Sinobacterium norvegicum: one gene and its partner. The protein of the gene in region 2 interacts with the protein of the main gene of each other region in a pairwise test. Links are inferred from orthologs where the notes say so. Each region holds a gene or a part of one and is shown on either strand. Other genes may lie near its edges. The genes, in order: mrdA and L9P87_RS09885.

Region 1 (11,676 bases), on a different replicon or contig from region 2:
AAAAACGGCAGGGTGCTGTAACAGCCACAGTTCATCCAAACAGTCTTGACGACGCTGCTCGGTAAACTGCTTCATTAACTCAAATGATTCGGTGTAATCGACGAGGCCGGGACGACGCAGCACGATAGGCTGGCGTTGGTTAAAGTCCGCCTGCAGGGTTGACTGCTTTAACACCTAAATAACCATTTTGACTCGGCCGGTGGCCTTTAAATCTTTATGAATATTTTCCAGATGCTGCTCGCCCTGAGCGGTAATCGTGACATTAATCGACACAAAACGACCTTTACCGCTGTTGCGAATACTGTGCTTGCCGTCAAAATCGGCGTCGTGCTTTTTCATGATATCGCAGACCAAAGCAGGAAAATCATGCGCTGAGTCGCCAATCACTTTGATCAAATAACTGCAGGGAAATTCAATCTTTGGTGGCTCTTGATTATTCGTCATTACATCTAACCTTTCATATTCGCTATTAAGAGAATAGCCCGACAAAGAACAATACGATTGAATCCCACAGACGAGAGATAAAACCAGCTTCCTCTACCGCCTGCAAGGCAACAAGAGGCTTGTTAGCCAACTCCTCGCCATCGAGGCTGATGATAAGACGCCCCAGCTCCTGACCACTTTCAAACGGCGCCTTTATCACGGTATCAACCTCCATCACCGCCTCGAGGTTGTTCGATTGACCGCGGGCCAGTGTCAAGATCAAATCATCGACCAAGCCCAGCTCGACGCTGTCGCCAACACCGCTCCAAACCTTACTGGTGATCAGCGGCTCGGCAGCCTGATAAAGCATTTCAGTCTCAAAATAACGGAAGCCATAGCTCAATAATTTTTGTGTTTCCTGTACTCGCGATTCCTCTGTACGCGTGCCCATAACAGAGGCAATTAAACGCATGTCCTGGCGTTTGGCCGAGGCGACCAAGCAATAGCCAGCCTCGCTGGTGTGACCTGTTTTTAAGCCATCAACACTGGGGTCGCGCCACAGCAACTTATTGCGGTTGGGGGTACGGATGCCATTAAAGGTGAAATCGCGCTTGGCATACATTTCATAGTCGGTGGGGAAATCGTTAACAATCGCCTGGGCCAGCAGCGCCATATCATAAGCCGTGCTGTAGTGACCATCGGCGGGCAGACCATGGGCATTGATAAAATGCGTATTGCGCATGCCCAATAACTCGGCGTGTTTATTCATCACCTGGGCAAAACCATCTTCACTGCCGGCTAGATGCTCGGCCACGGCAACACTGGCATCGTTGCCTGAGGAGACAATAATTCCCTTGTGCAGGTCGTCGAGCTTAACCATCTTGCCGACTTCGATCCACATCAGCGAAGAACCGCGGAATTTTGGGTTTGATGCCCAGGCATTTTTGCTGATTTTGACCATGTCTTCTTTATGTGCGTTGCCCTGAGCCTCCTCATAGGAAACCACATAGCTGGTCATCATCTTGGTCAGGCTGGCGGGGGGCAGCGGCTCATCGGCATTGTGCTGAGCGATAATTTTACCGCTGTCGGCATCCATCAGCACCCACGACTTGGCGGCCAGCTTTGGCTCGGCAGGAATTAAAGATGGCGCCGCGGATACGGCTGCAGTCGTTAACGCACCGGCGCAAACCAGCGCACAGGCAGAAAAGAATTTAGTAAGTTTCATTGTTAACTGGCTAATGCCTCTGTTGTAGGTGAAAAATCAAGATTAAATAAGAGCGTTGATGACCGAACGTCTGATTCATCGCAGCCATTGTAGCGTATTACCGCCAGACTATTAATAGCTGCCGTCATCAACCGCTATTAGAGCCTACCTTCAGCGACAAGTTCAGCGACATTAGCGATAAATTATTGCTTAACCAGGCGGCCAGAACCCAGCCCCTGCCGCTCCAGTAACTGCTGAACATCCTTGGCCCGCGCCTCGTCAATTAACGGTCCAATACGCACCCGGTAAAGCTGTTGATTCTGTGCCGTTGTCACCTCGGAAACCGTCACTGGGTCATCGACTGCGGCTCGCAAACGAACAGCTAAGTTATTGGCATTATTGCGGTTCGAGGTCGCAGCCACCTGAATAAACGGCTGCTCGGGAGACGCCGAGACAGACGGTTTTAGCGGTGTCGATTCGGCTCTGCGCTGCTGCGCCAAGGCCAGCTGCTGACGTTCCCAGGCCACCGGATCAATATACTCAACCTCGACCTGAGCCACGCCCTTGTCGACATAATCGAGCTTTATCGCCGCCGCATAGGATAGATCGATAATTCGACCGGGGTGAAACGGGCCACGATCGTTAACCCGGACAATAACCTGTTTGCCATTTGCCTTATTAGTGACTCGAACATAACTAGGGATCGGCAGAGTTTTATGCGCCGCCGTCATTGCGTATTGGTTATAAACCTCGCCATTACTGGTGTTACGGCCATGAAATTTTGCGCCATACCATGAGGCGCCGCCGCTCTCTTTGTAGCCAGCGCCCGTGGGCAGCAACGAGTATTGAATACCGGCCACCATATAAGGTGAGCGATTGCCAGCACGCGTGACCGCTTCAACTTTCGGTGTCGCGTCAATAATGCTGTCTGCCGATGGCCGATGCGTCGGCGCACTGTCCTTACCCGGGGTAATGGGCTCATTGCGCGGGCCGGTGCTGGTCGACGTACAGCCAATTAAGATCATGCTGAACAGCGTCACAATACTGAGGCCTAATCGACTAACATTTTGCATCCAATATTCCTGGTAACGGTGGTTTGATTAACGGCCGATATTAAACATCGATACTAATAAAACAGTGGGTTAGCGGCAATGAGAACAAAGTTCACTACCGCCTGATTTGCGGTATATCAAGGTTTAATCAATGCCGCCACATCTTGACTCAATTGGTAGACGGCCATCGCATAAAGATGGCTGTGATTGTAACGCGTAATGGTATAGAAATTCGGTAATGTGATCCAATACTCACTGCCGTACTCGCCCTGCAATTGCCATATATTGGCCTTCATCGCCGAGGGTAATGACTGCGAGGGTTGAAAACCTGCAGTCTGCAGTTCACCCACGGTTGAATTAAGCTCGAGGCCAGTATTAACCTTGCTCTGATCGCTGTTTTTATTCACCGCCACGCGGGTTGTCACCGGCTGACCACTCTGCCAGCCATGGACCTTGAAATAATTAGCGACACTGCCGATGGCATCACTGGGGTTATGCCAGATATCGGTCTTACCATCGCCGTCGAAATCCACGGCATAGTGGCGATAACTGCTGGAGATAAACTGCCCCCAACCCATAGCACCGGCATAAGAACCTTTCAGTGACAGCGGGTCGACGCCCTGCTCACGGGTTAGAATCAGGTATTGCTCTAGCTCTGAGCGAAAAAACGGCGCTCTCGGCGGGTAGTCGAAGGCCAGCGTCGACAGCGAATCAATCACTCGGTAGCGGCCGGTATAGGTGCCGTACTGAGTTTCAATACCAATAATAGCGACGATGATTTCGGCGGGAACACCATACACGCTCTCGGCCCTATCGAGTTCTTTTTGATAGGTTTGATAAAACGCTGCTCCGCGCTCGGCCCGGTCCCCCACCAAGAATATTCGACGGTAGTCCTTCCACTCTTTCACCTTCTCTGCCGGGCGAGAGATGGCATCGACAATAGACTGCTTTTTTTCGGCGCTGCTAAATAATGGCTCCAGTTGCTGACGCTGAAACTGATGTTTCTCGACCATCTCATCGATAAATTGCTGAACCGCCGGTTGCTCGCTGTAATCCGCTTGAGCAACAAGGCTTGCAGTCGATAATAATATGGCTAACCAGCCTGCTTTCACTGTCAATTTTCTCTCCTTCATAGAAAATAGTGGCGCATAAGATAATGCTGCCGCATACAACCAAACTAGTGTGTTAGACGTTTTTTCTCGGTACTAATGGCCATTAATACACCAAAACCTGCCAGTAATGTGACCAGCGCCGTGCCCCCTTGACTGACCAGCGGCAACGGTACACCGACCACCGGTAACAAGCCCGATACCATGCCCATATTGACCAATACATAGACAAAGAAAGTCAGCGTGATACTACCCGCCAACAGTCGGCCAAAGGTGTCCTGCGCCATATAACCAATATGTAAACCCTTGGCGATAATCAACAGATACAAGCCCATCAATACCAGGACCCCGCGCAGACCAAACTCCTCGGCCAAGACGGCGATAATAAAATCGGTATGACTCTCGGGCAGAAATGACAAATGTGATTGAGTACCGTCGAGCCAACCCTTACCACCCCAGCCACCGGAGCCTATCGCCGTCTTCGATTGGATGATATTCCAACCCGCCCCCAAACGGTCGGCCTCGGGGTTAAACAACGTTAAAATGCGCTGTTTTTGATAACCGTGTAGCACAAAGTTCCACGCGGGATAGGCACTGCCTGCAACAATAGCGAGCGCGACAATGACATATCGCCAACTCAAACCGGCAAAGAACAAGATAAACAAACCCGATGAGGCGATAAGAATCGATGTGCCCAAATCCGGCTGCTTGGCGATCAGCAACGTCGGCACAAAAATCACCACCAAACTGACAATAACATGGGAGAATCGAGGCGGCAGGGGCCGCGATGATAAGTACCAGGCAACGGTCATCGGTACCACCAACTTGACCACTTCCGATGGCTGAAATCGCGTCACGCCTAAATCTAACCAGCGCTGAGCGCCCTTGGCACCGACGCCGACAAAAATCACCGCAACCAACAAACCAAGACAGCCGACATAGGCAAATGGCGCCACCTGGCGATAGAAATTTACGCTGAACTGGGCGACGATAAACATACCAACATAGGCAACCGCGAAGAACACCGCCTGACGTTTGACATTGACAATGTCTCCTCCGCTGCCACTGTAAAGCACAAACAACCCGCCGCCGCTGATCAGCAGCAGTAACACCAACAACTGCAGGTCGATATGAAGCTTGGCCAACAGGCTGTTCTGGCCGCCGACATTGATACCATCGCCGGCGCTGATTTGACGAACGAAATCACTATTGGCCATGATTAACTCGATATATTGATCGATATCTAAAGGTCACCGCGCACCTCGCCTTGTTCATTGAGCAGATAGGCATTCATTACCGCCAAGGCCATTGGGCCGGCAACCGAACCGCCTCCCTCACCATTCTCAACCACCACAGCAACGGCTATTTTTGGATTCTCTATAGGCGCAAAAGCGATAAACAAGGCATGATCTCGCTTGCGTTTTTCGATCTGCTCAGAGTCGTAACGGGCGTCCTGTGCAATACCAATCACCTGTGCGGTACCTGATTTCCCTGCCACAACATAGGGTGCCTCACGCAATCGTCGGCCAGTGCCGCGAGTGCCGTAAACCACCGCCTTCATCGAGTCGAACACCACATCCCAATTATTAGGGTTGTTGAGGCTTATATCTTCGCGATGAGAGGCATCTCGGCGACCGCTATCGACCACTCTTGGCACTAACTGGTTCCCCTTATTGGCAATAATCGCCGTCGACAATGCCAGCTGCAGCGGTGTCGTTAACATATAGCCCTGGCCGATGCCGGCGATCAGAGTTTCGCCGGGATACCAGACTGTCTGACGATAATTACGCTTCCACTCTCGGCTCGGCACCAGCCCCTTTCGCTCACTGGGCAAATCGATGCCGGTATAGTCGCCCAGGCCAAACTGCTTGGCGAAGACCGCCATGTTATCAATCCCTAAACGATGGGCAAGGTCATAATAATAAACATCACAGGACTGCTCCATGGCCATTTTAAAATCGACCTTGTGGCCATGCCCCCCGCGCTTCCAATCCCGATAACGGTGTTCATCGTTGGGCAGACTAAACCAGCCTGGGTCATTAATCGTCGTTGTTGGCGTCACCGTGCCGTATTCTAAACCGGCCAAACCTATCACCGGCTTCAGTGTTGAGCCCGGCGGATACTGCCCCTGTAGACTGCGGTTAAACAGCGGCAAATCGAGATCGCTACGCAGGGCATTATAGTGTTTAGTGGAGATACCATTCACAAACATATTAATGTCATAGCTTGGGGTACTAACAATGGCAATGACACCACCGGTCTCAGGGTCGATGGCGACAATAGAGCCCCGCTCCTCGCCGAGCGCCTCATAGGCCGCTCGCTGTACCTTGTCATCGATAAATAACGTCAAATCATCGCCCGGCACGGGGTCAACCTGGTCAATAACCCGCAGCACTCGGCCGCGGACATTGGTCTCGACATTGCGGTAACCGACGATGCCGTGTAACTCGTCCTCGTAAAAACGCTCGATACCGGTCTTACCGATAGAGTCTGTACCGGCGTAGTTTTCCCGATCAATTCGCTCCATCTCTCGCTCATTAATACGGCCTACATAGCCGATGGCATGGGCGTAAAGCTCTGGTTCTGGATAGTAACGGCTGAGGCTGCCGACCACCTCGACTCCGGCTAGTTGATAGCGATTGACCGCTAGCGTTGCAATCTCCTCTTCGTTTAACTGAAAACGCAGCGGCACCTGATCGAAGGCGCGGGTCTGCTTTACTCGGCGATTAAAACGCTCGACCTCCTCATCGGTCAAATCGAGCAGCAACCGCAAACGCTCGACGGTAGCATCGAGATCACTCACTCGCTCGCGGGTAATGGCTAGGTTATAAATGGTGCGGTTTTTAGCTAACAGCTTGCCATGACGGTCGTAGATCAAACCTCGGTTTGGCGGGATCGATTGTACATGGACACGGTTTCGGTCTGACTGGGTAGAATATTTTTGATGCTCGGTGATTTGGAGGCTGTAATAGCGATAGCCGATGATGACACAGGCAACAATGACAAAGAGTACGGCAACAATGATACGGCTGGCGTAGAGACGGCGTTCGCCAATCACGTCTTTTATATGGTCTCTAGAGGACATAGCCGATTTTGATGCGCCTAAACAGAAAGGTTAAGTAAAGATCTGTCAGTTATAATTACAGAAATAAGCCCGAAAGACTATCGCTGTTAGTGGATAAACACTAACCATTCACTGGGGTTGTGATGATCGCTTACATTAGGAGCGATGATAGGGGTGGTTTTGGTTGATCGTCCAACCACGGTAAATTTGCTCGGCCAATAAAACACGCACCAGCGGGTGCGGCATGGTCAGTGCTGACAGCGACCATTTTTGGTCGGCCCGCTGCAAACACTCCGAACTTAAACCGTCGGGACCACCAATCAACAGGCAAACGTCTGGGCTGGTCATTTGCCAGTCGGCCATATAGTCAGCCAACTTTTCAGTGCTCCAGCTTTTGCCCAGTACATCGAGTGCGACAACGCGGCTAGACGCCGGCACCTGTGCCAGCATATTAGTGCTTTCACTGGCAATGGCCCGCTTTACATCCGCGCCCTTACCGCGTTTACCCAAGGGGATTTCAACAAACTCCACCTTGAAGGTTGCCGGCAGACGCTTGAGGTATTCATTGACCCCCTCGTCTACCCACTTTGGCATTTTAGAGCCGACGGCAATGATACGAATGCGCACCGTTTTCTACTCGCCGTCCGGACCTGGACCTGCCCACAAGCGCTCTAGGTCATAGAGCTCACGCGCCTCTTCCTGCATGACGTGTACGACCACGCTGTCGAGGTCAACCAATACCCAGTCACCAACGTTGCCGCCTTCAACACCAAGGGGGGCATAATCACGCTTCTTAAATTCCATGGCGACATTATCGGCCAATGATTTTACATGACGAGCCGAGGTGCCGGTGGCAATAATCAACGTGTCGGTAACGTCGGTCAATTGACTCACATCGAGAGAGACAACGTCTCTGGCCTTCAAATCATCTAAAAACTCTAGCGCTAACTCTTTGATTTCTTCAGTATTCATAGTTTTTACTCATTGCTTCTTCGCTGTCACAGCGATGATTAACCGACTGATGGAAATTCCACCACTGAAAGTTTTGCCGCACTATACCGATAGTTTGCCGCCAGCGATACCGTTTATACAGATCAGCAGCCAAGCATTAACGATATAATCGATGCCGTTCAATATAGCTGGCAACAGGGCCTCCGACCAATGGCGCAACCGAGAAGCCCTGGGCGATGCGCTGGCGAATATCCGAGGAAGAGATATCCCACGGTGGCAATTCGATTATCGCCACCCGCCCCCGATGCGAGTCAGACAACTGCTCGACGCCCGACACCAGACGTGGCTGCAACCACGCCGCCAGAGCTGGCTGTTCGTCATCAAGAGGGCGCTGCCAACCTGGACGGGCGCAAACAATCAAATGATTATGATCTGTTATTTGCTGCCAACAATGCCAACTGGTCAGGTTGACCAGCGAATCCATGCCAACACAAAAGGCCAGCCAAGCATCGTCGCCAGATTGTTGGCGCCACTCGGCAAGGGTATCGACGGTATAGGAGAGCGCGTCACGGCGGAACTCACGTTCATCCACCGACAGCCGCGGGTCATCAGCAACAGCCAGCGCCAACATGGCTAGGCGGTGCTGGTCGGCAACCTCCGGTGCCGCACGATGCGGCGGCCTGGCTGCAGGCAGCAGCGCCAACTCATCGAGCTGCAATCGTTGCTGCAACGCCCTTGCCGTCTCGATATGACCGCGGTGAACCGGGTTGAAGGTGCCGCCCCAAAGCGCTTTTTTCATCGACTTACGCGACATCAGAAGTCACCGACTTACTGCCGGATATGACCATCACCAAAGACCACATACTTCTGCGAGGTCAAGCCCTCCAAACCAACCGGACCGCGGGCATGGATCTTATCCGTCGAAATACCGATCTCGGCACCCAGGCCGTATTCGAAGCCATCGGCAAATCGGGTCGAGGCATTGACCATCACCGAACTGGAGTCCACCTCGCGAATAAAACGGCGGGCGCGGCTGTAGTCTTCGGTAATAATCGACTCGGTGTGTTGCGAGCTGTAATGGTTGATATGAACAATTGCGGCATCCATATCATCGACCACCTTAATCGACAGCACCGGTGCTAAATACTCGGTATGCCAGTCCGCTTCGGTGGCGGCAATCGCCTGCGGTAGAATCGCACAGGTTTTTTCACAGCCTCGCAACTCAACACCCTTTTCGGCATACAGCTCAGCCAGGCGTGGCAATATCGACGCGGCTACTGGCTCGGCAACTAAGAGGGTTTCCATGGTGTTACAAGTGCCGTAGCGATGGGTCTTGGCATTGAGGGCAATCGCCTCGGCCTTGGCGACATCGGCCTTGTCATCGATATAGACATGACAGATACCATCGAGGTGTTTGATCACCGGGACCTTGGCATCGTTACTAATACGCTCGATCAAGCCCTTGCCGCCACGGGGAACAATGACGTCGACAAACTCTGGCATGGTAATCAAGGCGCCAACGGCGGCGCGGTCAGTGGTTTCAACAACCTGTACCGCGGCGCTTGGCAGCCCGACACTGGCCAGCGCTGCGGCGACGCACTGGGCGATGGCTTGGTTGGAGTGAATAGACTCGCTGCCACCACGAAGAATGGCCGCATTGCCCGACTTCAGACACAGGCTTGCCGCCTCGACAGTAACATTGGGGCGCGACTCATAAATGATACCAATAACACCCAGGGGCACTCGCATACGGCCGACTTGAATACCACTGGGCATATATTTCATGTCGGTGATTTCTGCAATCGGGTCAGGCAGGGTTGCCACCTGCTGCAGCCCTTCTAACATGCCATCAAAACGCGCCGGCGTTAATTCAAGTCGGTCTAACAGCGCATCGTCCAGGCCGTTTTCTCGACCCGCCTGTAAATCAACGGCATTGGCCGCCAGAACTTGCTCTTTGGCCGCGTTTAACTGCTCAATACAGGCCTGTAAGGCAGCATTCTTTTGCTCGGTGGTGGCCTTGGCCATGGCCCGTGATGCGGCTCGCGCCTGACGACCAACATCGGTCATGTATTGCTCTACGTTCATCGTGTCGTCCAAACTATTTATAAATAATACTCAATTGCTTAGCCGATAATATCGAATGAAATATTTACTCAATCATCGTCTGCTAATCTGCAAATACAACGCCGCGTATGCTATTTTATAGCGGCGGAATAATAAGGGCGATGATTATAACACGCTATCACTCTGTCGTAAGGGTAACTGCTTATTCACCGCCATCGAACCGCTGTTTTATAGATTAAGGTAGAAAACCCCTGTGGATATCCTAAGCTTTGCCATCATTCTTGGACTCGCCCTCGGCAGCGGCCTGGTCTTTAAACGCTTTGGACTCCCCCCTATGATTGGCTTCTTGGTCAGCGGCTTTATTCTCGGTGAGTTCAACCTCAACACGCCCTGGCTCGAGCCATTGGCCGATGTCGGTATTTTGCTGCTGCTATTTACCATTGGCCTCAAACTCGAGTTACGCGCCCTTGCCATGCCACAGGTATGGGCAGCTACCGGCCTGCATATGATCGCTTCAGTCGGCGCCATGATGCTGATCCTCAAGGGTATTGCCATGACGATCGGCAGCCATTACCTGGGGCAGGACTGGGCCAGCCTTGCCACTATCGCCTTCGCCTTATCGTTCTCCTCCACGGTCTTCGTGGTCAAAGTGCTGGAGGACCGCGGCGAAAGTAACTCACTGCATGGCAAGATCGCCATCGGCATACTGATCATGCAAGACCTGATTGCCGTTGCCTACCTGACGATCAACAGCGGCGTACTGCCCAACATCTGGGCACTGACCATCCCGTTGATTGTCATCGCCAGGCCATTAATCTTAAAAATTATGGCCTACAGCGGCCACGACGAGTTACTGGTACTGCTCGGCTTCGCCTACGCTATCGGCGCCGCCGCACTGTTTAAATTTGCTGGCCTGAAACCCGACTTGGGCGCCCTGTTTATGGGCGTGGTGCTGGCTGGCGATATCAAAACCCGCGAACTGGCCAAGACACTGCCTAAGTTTAAAGAGCTGTTTTTGGTCGGTTTTTTTATGACCATCGGCAGTGCCGGCCTGCCGGATGCCGATGCCTGGATCCTGGCGCTGATTATTACCGCTTTCGTCTTTTTCAAACCGCTGGGCTACATGCTGCTGTTAACCCGTATGCGACTGCGAGCACGCTCTGCTTTATTAAGCTCACTGGCATTGACTAACTACAGCGAATTCGGCCTCATCGTCGCTGTCCTTGGTGCCTCCAGCGGCATTATCGACAGCCAGTGGCCGGCAATTATTGCCCTTACCATCGTGCTAAGTTTCACCATCGCCGCCCAACTCAACAAAGTGGCCCATAAAATCTATGACAAACATGGCGAGAAGCTCCGCCACCTAGAAACCAGCAAACGCATCAACGAACAGAAACCGGTCGACACCGATAATGCTCAGATCCTGGTCGTCGGCATGGGGCGGGTGGGCACCGGCGCCTATGACTACCTCCGCGAACACTATGGCGACGTGGTACTCGGTCTCGATGAAAGCGCCAAGCGCGCACGTGTTCACACCGATGCTGGTCGGCAGGTTTATCAGGGCGACGGCACCGATAGAGACTTTCTGGTTCGCCTAGACCGTCAAAAAGTGAAGCTCATCATGCTGGCGATGACCAACCACGCCGAAAACATCCGCGCCGCAGAGACCATCCGCATGCTGGGTTACCACGGCATTATTGCCGCCACAGCCCACTTTACCGACGAACAGAACGAGCTTACCGAGATGGGAATTACCGCCTTTAACCTCTATGCCGAGGCGGGGACTGGTTTTGCCGAGCACGTACACGC
Region 2 (7,599 bases):
AAAGGATCAAAGCTATTACTGGGTATTGCCTCAATTTTCTTGATCGCGAGCAACCACTGGCTATCAGTTGCAAAATAGTCGACAGGGGGCCTGCACTCATAGCCTCTGTCGCCCCAGATACGAATTGTGTCATCTAGGCTTTCTCCTTTGTACAGGGCGATAATCTTGCCGTCCATAGAGTTATCGTTATGGCTAACGATTGTGACATGGGCGACGGCATCCACCTCGTCTATCAGCCAGCTAAAAGGGCCTTGCCACTGGCAGCCACAATTATTGGCGGTATCCATGTCGGCAAAGCTGTCGGCGCTTGTAGTAGTGCATGCAGCGAGCAGAAAAAGGGTGCCGAAGAAGTACAACGCTAATTGCAAAAGGTGTCTCTCTTATTCAAATAGATCGTTTTCTAAGTTTAAGTCTTCTTCAAGGTCTACCGGGTTGGATATGCCTGTATTTGATTCGCGCACAGGTACATTTTCACTTCGGAATGTTTCGAAGATTGCATTGCCCTGGTTGGCGCTGGCTAATTCGCCTGTTTCGGGGTCTATCCTGACAGTAACCAGGCCGTCAGGTTGCTGTCGATTTTTGCTCTCACTGCCCTTCAGTGCCTCGGACATGAAATCTATCCATATAGGGAGTGCGGCACTGCCGCCATACTCGCGTCGTCCCATATTGTCGTAGCGATCGAAACCAACCCAGGTAGTGGTGACAATATCTTGGTTGTAGCCAGAGAACCAAGCGTCTGTTGGGCCGTTAGTGGTACCTGTTTTTCCTGCTAAGTCATGTCGTTTGAGGCTCAAGGCTCTGCGCCCTGTTCCCTTTGTGATGACGTCCATCAGCATGGAGTCAATCAAGTACGCAACTCTGGCATCGATAACTTGTTCGGCGTAGTTAGGGAGCTTGGCCTCGCTATCGGTGGTCAATATTTGCTCAAGACTTTGGGCTTCATCCGATGCTTGATCATTGTTGTTGTCGGTGTCTATGTCGCAGTCGGGTAAGCGGCATACGGTGGCTGGGTTTGCTGAAAATAGGATGTTCTGTTGGTCGTCCTCAATCCTCTCTATCAAATAGGGTTCAACCCCATACCCCCCGTTAGCTAAAATTGCATAGCCTTTAACCAGTTCCATTGGGGTGAGTGCGTAGCTGCCAAGAGCGAGAGACAGATCTCTTGGCATGGCGTCGCTATCAAAGCCGAAGCGGTTCATATAGCGGATTGTCTTGTTGATGCCTGTTTCTCTGAGGATGCGTATAGAGACGAGGTTTCGTGAGCTGTATAGGGCTTTTCTTAGGCGGGTTGGGCCATAAAAGTTACCGCTAGAGTTGACTGGTCTCCAGGTATCTTCGAGTTTCGCGCTATCGAATACAACTGGGGCATCATTGATGATGGTCGCCGGTGTCAGGCCGTGCTCGAGCGCTGCGGCATAGACAAATGGTTTGAAGTTAGAGCCGGGTTGGCGCTTGGCCTGTAGGGCGCGGTTAAAATTGCTTTGCCTGAAGTCAAAGCCGCCAACAAGGGCAATAATGGCGCCGTTGTGCGGTGAGAGAGCGATCATAGCGCCTTCGATATTCGGGCGTTGCGTAATATCGTAGCCTGAGGCGGTTTTTTGTACGCGAATAATGTCACCAACAGCGATGATCTCTTCTAACGATTTTGGTTTGGCGCCGACGCTATTAACAGAAAGGTATGGCGATAGCTTGCTCATGCTGTCGCTCCAGCTCAGAACTGCTTCGCTGTTATCTCTAAAGCGTAAGGTTGCCAAGTTGTCTTCTAGAGCGATAACAGCTGCTGGAATCATATTGGCTATGACGCGGTATGAGGACAGTGCATTACTCGTACTCTCTTCGCTGATGTCTTCTAGCTGTGCTTCCGGTCCGCGATAGCCGTGGCGGTTATCATAGGCTTTTAGACCGGTAATCATTGCCTCTTGTGCTTTGATCTGCAGTTTGCCAGAGACGGTGGTGTAGACTTCATAGCCGTCGGTGTAGGCATTGTTGCCGTATAGCTCAATCATTTCTTGGCGAGCCATTTCGGCAATATAGGGGCTGTCCACGGCGACCTTGGAGCCATGGTAGCTGGCGGTGATGGCTTGGCGAGTGGCCTCTTTATACATATCGTCATCGATGTAATTGAGGTTTTTCATGCGCCCGAGTATCCAGTCTCGGCGACTTTGTGCGCGAGTGGGGTTAGCAAGAGGATTGTATGCAGAAGGGGCTTTTGGCAGTCCGGCGATCATGGCAAGCTGGGCGAGATTCAGTTCGGATATACTCTTGCCATAATAGACTTGGGCGGCGGCAGCAATGCCATAGGCTCTGTTGCCAAGAAAAATTTTGTTAATGTAGAGTTCGAGTATTTCATCCTTGTTTAGCTCTCTTTCAATTTGAATGGCTAGCAGGATTTCGCGGAATTTTCTTGAAAATGTTCGCTTATGGCTAAGAAAATAGTTCTTGGCCACTTGCATGGTGATGGTTGAGCCGCCCGATTGAATATGCCCTGTCATCAATAATTGTGATGCAGCGCGTAGTAAGCCTTTGATATCTACGCCATGATGCGTATAAAAGCCGTCGTCCTCGGCAGCGAGAATTGCTTTGACGAAAAGCGGCGGTATTTGTTGGTGGTTTATTGGGATTCGGCGCTCTTCGCCAAACTCTCCAATTAGCTCGCCTTCTTGGGTGTAGATCCTTAGCGGTGTTTTTAATTCCACCTCTCGCAGCGACTCCGGAGACGGCAGTTGTGGTGAAAGATAGATGAATGCCGCCGACAGTACTAAACCTGTTCCGCTGACAAATAAAACAAATAGCGATAAGAGTAGTTTGAGTGTTGAACGAGGTAAAGGCATAAAAATCTCTTTAAATTAAAAGGCTTGCCAAGTTAAATATGTTGGCTAAGCTGTAAAGACAGGTATTATAGAGTGTTTTAGATGACATATATATTTGCTTGATCACGAAAGCTGTTATTTAATGAAACATATTATAAAAAACGTAAGTTACGGATCGAATAGGGAAAAAATACTTTGACTGGCCTATTTGGAAGGAAAAAGACATCAGCTTTGTTGGGGCTGGATGTCAGCTCAACTTCTGTGAAGTTGTTAGAGATCAGCAATGCTGGTGGAAAGTATAAGGTTGAATCTTATGCTGTGGCCACGCTGCCTCCTGGGGCTGTGGTGGAAAAAAATATCAATGACCTTGACGGTGTTCGTGATTCTGTCATTAAGGCTCAGCAGCTCTCTAAGAGCAAGGTTAAGAATGTTGCCGTTGCTGTAGCAGGCTCTGCTGTCATCTTGAAAAATATCGAGATGGATGCGGGTTTAAATGATTACGATATGGAGCAGCAGATTGTCGCTGAGGCCGATCAATATATTCCTTATGCTCTTGATGAGGTGGCAATAGACTTCGATGTGCTGGGCACAGTAGAGGGCAATGATGATGTTGCCGATGTCTTGTTAGCTGCGTGTCGCAAGGAAAATGTTGATATGCGAGTGGATGCTATCGAGCGTGCGGGGCTGCAGCCAAAGGTTGTTGATATTGAAGCCTATGCAATGGAGCGTAGCTTTAAGTTGTTGCAGAGTAATTTGGCGTTAGATGACGACAAGGTCATTGCGTTAATTGATATCGGCGCAACGATGACAACGCTAAACGTCTTTCATGGTGGTCAGTCTGTTTATACCCGTGAGCAGTTATTTGGTGGCAAACAGCTAACCGAAGATATTCAGCGTCGTTATGGTATGAGTGTCGCCGAAGCCGGCCTGGCAAAAAAGCAGGGTGGCCTTCCTGATGATTATGACAGTGAGGTGTTGAACCCTTTCCGTGATGCGGTTGTTCAGCAGATCACTCGAGCGTTGCAGTTCTTCTTTTCAGCGACCCAATATAACGATATAGATTTTGCTATCTTGGCCGGCGGTGTCGCCTCGTTAGAGGGGTTGGCTGAAAAGGTGCAAGAAGGATTGGGTGTCGGTGTTGAGACCGCGAACCCGTTTGCGGAGATGGCGGTTGCCTCCAAGGTTGATGCCTTGGCCCTGAGTAATGATGCTCCATCGCTTATGATTGCCTGTGGCTTGGCCATGAGGAGCTTCGAATAATGGCTACTATTAATTTACTCCCTTGGCGCGAAGAGCAACGAGAAGAGCAAAAGAAAGAATTTTTAACTATCTGTGGTGTCAGCGTGCTAGCGGCAATATTAGTTGTTGTGGCCTACTACAGTGTTGTTGATAAGGCGGTAACTGACCAGCAATCCAGAAACGATTTTGTGCAGCGGCATATTACCGATTTGGATGATCAGGTCAAAGAGATCAAAGAACTCAAAGCCAAGCGTAAACTGATGCTGGATCGCATGAAGGTCGTACAGGATTTGCAGGGCACTCGTCCCTATATCGTCCATTTGTTCGACGAACTTGTTGGTGCCATCCCCGACGGCCTGTTTTTGACGCAGGTGGAGTCTACCAGCGGAGTTATTTCGTTGACTGGCACCGCCGAGTCGAGTCAGCGAGTCTCATCGCTGATGCGCGCCCTTGAAGCCTCCGATTGGTTTAAGGGGCCAAATCTAACAGAGGTCAACGCCAATCGTGCGTTTGGCGAGCAAGGTAACGATTTCAAAATGACGGTAAAACTTGAGGTCCCAGGGCAAAGCGATCCGGAGGGAGAGTCTTAATGTCATTCAAAGAATCAATGGAGTCGATGCAAGACTTCGATATCAATAGCCTTGAATTTGAAAATGTTGGTATATGGCCGGCTCCCGTTAAGGCTGTTTGCTGGGCGCTGTGTTTTGTCATCGTAGTCGCAATTGGTTATTTCTATGTGGTCAGTGATCTCGAAGACAAATTAGTCAGGGAGCAAAATAAAGAGCAAAAGCTTAAAGAAACCTTTCGCAAGCGGGCTTTTGAGGCTGCAAACCTCGAATCGTATCGAGCGCAGATGGTCGAGATAGAAGAAAACTTTGGTGCGCTATTAGGTCAGCTTCCACGTGATGCGGAAATCCCTGGCTTACTTGAGGATATTACTCGAGTCGGTAATAACAATGGTCTTGAGTTCGAGAAGATAGACCTGCAGAAGGAGGTACCGGTTGAGTTTTATGTACGCCAGCCGATTAACATTTCGGTAACCGGCAGCTATCACGACTTTGGTACCTTTGTTAGTGGTGTGTCGAATTTGCCCCGGATTGTTAAGCTCCAAAACTTTGTTATCGAGCCGCTCAATGATAGCGGTGCCTTAACAATGAATGTCTTAGCAGAAACTTACCGTTACAAGGACTAGTGAGAGAATAATAATGATCGCTAAAAAATTATTAGTCGTCGTCGCTGTCTTGGCCGTTACGGCATGTTCAAACGATGACTTTGGGGACTTAGAAAACTATATGGACGAGGTGAAGTCTCGTCCAGTGGGGACGATACAAGCAATACCTGTTTATCCGCCGCACCAATCATATGCATACTCGTCAGCAGCAAAGAGGTCGCCTTTTGTAAAGCCTATATCGGTACAAGATATTGCCCGGCTCGCGTTGCCCAGACAAAATGTTAAACCTGATTTAAACCGTCAAAAAGATCCGTTGGAGGATTATTCCATCGATGATTTGGCGATGGTTGGTACGCTGACCTTTAGTGGTGTTCTGTGGGCGTTGGTCGATGATGGTAGTGGTGCTGTACATCACGTCAAAAACGGCAGTTATATGGGAAGAAACCATGGCCAAATCATTGATATATCAGCAAATCAGATCGCTGTTATGGAGATTGTGGCCAACGGTAAAAAAGGTTGGGCTGAGCGTCCTCGAACTATTAATCTTAAAGAAGAATAACGGCGGCGAACACCATGCAAAAATTAAATCAAAAAGTTCGAAACGTTAATCAGGGGTTCTCGGTGAGACTGATAAAAAAAGCAGCATTAGGATTGACTGTAACGGCAGCAATGTTGACTAGCCTTTTGGCTAACGCCGTTACCATGGAAAATATCGAATTCAACTCACTTCCCGGTGAGCGTGTTCAGGTGATTATGAGCTTTGATGGTGCTCCACCAGAGCCGAAGGCATATACGATTGAAAAGCCAGCAAGAATATCGTTGGATTTGGCTGATGTTGAGAGTGGTATTGCCAAAAAGAAGCATACGCTAAACATTGGTGTTACCGAGTCTGTGACAGTTTTAGGCACCAGCGATCGCACGCGAGTTGTGTTCAGCCTGAGTCAGCTATCTAACTACACCGCCAAGGTGGAGGGCAATGACCTGGTGGTTGTTATCGGTTCAGAGGCATCGAAGACGTATATTAAGAAGTCTAATGACGATATTATGACGGCAGTCAATAAAGAGAGTGGCAGCTCTAAATCAATTGACAGTCTTGACTTTCAGCGCGGTGAAGATGGGGAGGGCAAGTTGTTGCTGGGGCTTTCTTCAATCGATGTCGATGTCGATATGGTCAAGGAAGGTCGGTATATCAAATTAACATTTGACGATGTTTCAATTGCAAATGAACTGGAGCGCACATTCGACGTATTAGATTTCGCTACACCGGTTAAGACTGTGATAGCGAAAGAGTCAAAGAACGGTCAATCAAGTGTTATTAGTTTAGAGCCTATGGGTGAGTATGATTACCTAGCTTATCAGGTTGAAAACACTTATGTCGTCAGTGTTCGCCCACTGAGCCCAGAGGAGGTACAGGCTAAGCGTTCTGAGTTTGAATACACTGGTGAGCGTTTGTCCTTAAACTTCCAGGATATAGAAGTGCGTGCTGTGCTTCAGTTGATTGCTGATTTTACCGGCTTAAACCTCGTTGCCAGCGACCAGGTTAGCGGTAAAATCACCTTGCGCTTGCAGAATGTACCCTGGGATCAGGCATTGGACTTGGTGTTAAAAACCAAGGCGCTTGGTAAGCGTCAAGTCGGCAATGTGTTGATGATTGCCCCGGCTGAAGAATTGGCCAACCAGGAGCGTCAGCGCATTGAGGCAAACAAGCAGATCGAGGAGTTAGCCCCGTTAAGTACTGAGCTATTTAGGATCCGCTACCACAGTGCAGAATCTATTTTCAATCTATTCAAAGATGACAGCGAAGAGGGTAGCAAGAGTATGCTGTCTCCCCGCGGTCACGCGATTTGGGATGAGCGAACAAACTCGCTGATTATTACTGAGACTGCCAATCGACTAGAAGAATTTAGAACATTATTAGCGGCCATCGATATTCCGGTTAGGCAGGTATTAATCGAGGCTCGTCTTGTCGCTGCAGATACTAACTTTAAAGAAGAGCTTGGCGTTCGCTGGGGTGCGGCTAAGCAGGGGATTGGTGACCATGTAAATGTAGCTGACAGCTTGGAATCCCTATTTTTGCAAGAGATCGGTGCCGATATTTTCCCAGCCCCCATCATGGTAGATATGGGTGCCTCTCCATCACAAACGTCAAGCATTGCAGTTGGCTACACCAATGCGGGTCTTAACCTATCGGCCGAAATCAGTGCGATGGAAAGTAATGGTCGCGGTGAACTGGTTGCTGAGCCAAAGGTTATTACTGGTGATAAGCAAAAAGCCGTGATCAAGGCCGGTCAAGAATTACCGTTCCTAGAGTCATCTTCCAGCGGTGAAACCACGGTTTCATTTAAAGAAGCTGTGTTGAAACTTGAGGTAACGCCGTAT

The links.
Region 1: the proteins of L9P87_RS09885 (region 2) and mrdA interact in binary tests that used the Escherichia coli proteins (3 or more experiments, as listed by UniProt). The link is inferred for Sinobacterium norvegicum from one-to-one orthologs.

The regions. Positions count from the first base shown.
Region 1 is NZ_CAKLPX010000003.1:159,488-171,163, reverse strand. Bases 4,453-7,415 are described here. They hold mrdA (penicillin-binding protein 2), read right to left. Parts: upstream 6,874-7,415; coding sequence 5,032-6,873; downstream 4,453-5,031. Other genes in these bases: rlmH (23S rRNA (pseudouridine(1915)-N(3))-methyltransferase RlmH), read right to left, coding at 7,009-7,415; rodA (rod shape-determining protein RodA), read right to left, coding at 4,453-5,005. Also shown: lipoyl(octanoyl) transferase LipB, read right to left, coding at 1-75; L9P87_RS12695 (HP0495 family protein), read right to left, coding at 175-444; L9P87_RS12690 (D-alanyl-D-alanine carboxypeptidase family protein), read right to left, coding at 470-1,648; L9P87_RS12685 (septal ring lytic transglycosylase RlpA family protein), read right to left, coding at 1,831-2,700; mltB (lytic murein transglycosylase B), read right to left, coding at 2,817-3,791; more of rodA, read right to left, coding at 3,857-4,452; more of rlmH, read right to left, coding at 7,416-7,479; rsfS (ribosome silencing factor), read right to left, coding at 7,486-7,824; nadD (nicotinate-nucleotide adenylyltransferase), read right to left, coding at 7,961-8,617; L9P87_RS12650 (glutamate-5-semialdehyde dehydrogenase), read right to left, coding at 8,632-9,888; L9P87_RS12645 (cation:proton antiporter family protein), read left to right, coding at 10,121-11,676. UniProt on the Escherichia coli protein: Catalyzes cross-linking of the peptidoglycan cell wall. Responsible for the determination of the rod shape of the cell. Is probably required for lateral peptidoglycan synthesis and maintenance of the correct diameter during lateral and centripetal growth.
Region 2 is NZ_CAKLPX010000002.1:188,489-196,087, forward strand. Bases 107-3,156 are described here. They hold L9P87_RS09885 (penicillin-binding protein 1A), read right to left. Parts: upstream 2,832-3,156; coding sequence 381-2,831; downstream 107-380. Other genes in these bases: L9P87_RS09880 (hypothetical protein), read right to left, coding at 107-368; L9P87_RS09890 (pilus assembly protein PilM), read left to right, coding at 3,006-3,156. Outside these bases: more of L9P87_RS09880, read right to left, coding at 1-106; more of L9P87_RS09890, read left to right, coding at 3,157-4,070; L9P87_RS09895 (PilN domain-containing protein), read left to right, coding at 4,070-4,639; L9P87_RS09900 (type IV pilus inner membrane component PilO), read left to right, coding at 4,639-5,241; L9P87_RS09905 (pilus assembly protein PilP), read left to right, coding at 5,255-5,779; L9P87_RS09910 (type IV pilus secretin PilQ), read left to right, coding at 5,842-7,599. UniProt on the Escherichia coli protein: Cell wall formation. Synthesis of cross-linked peptidoglycan from the lipid intermediates.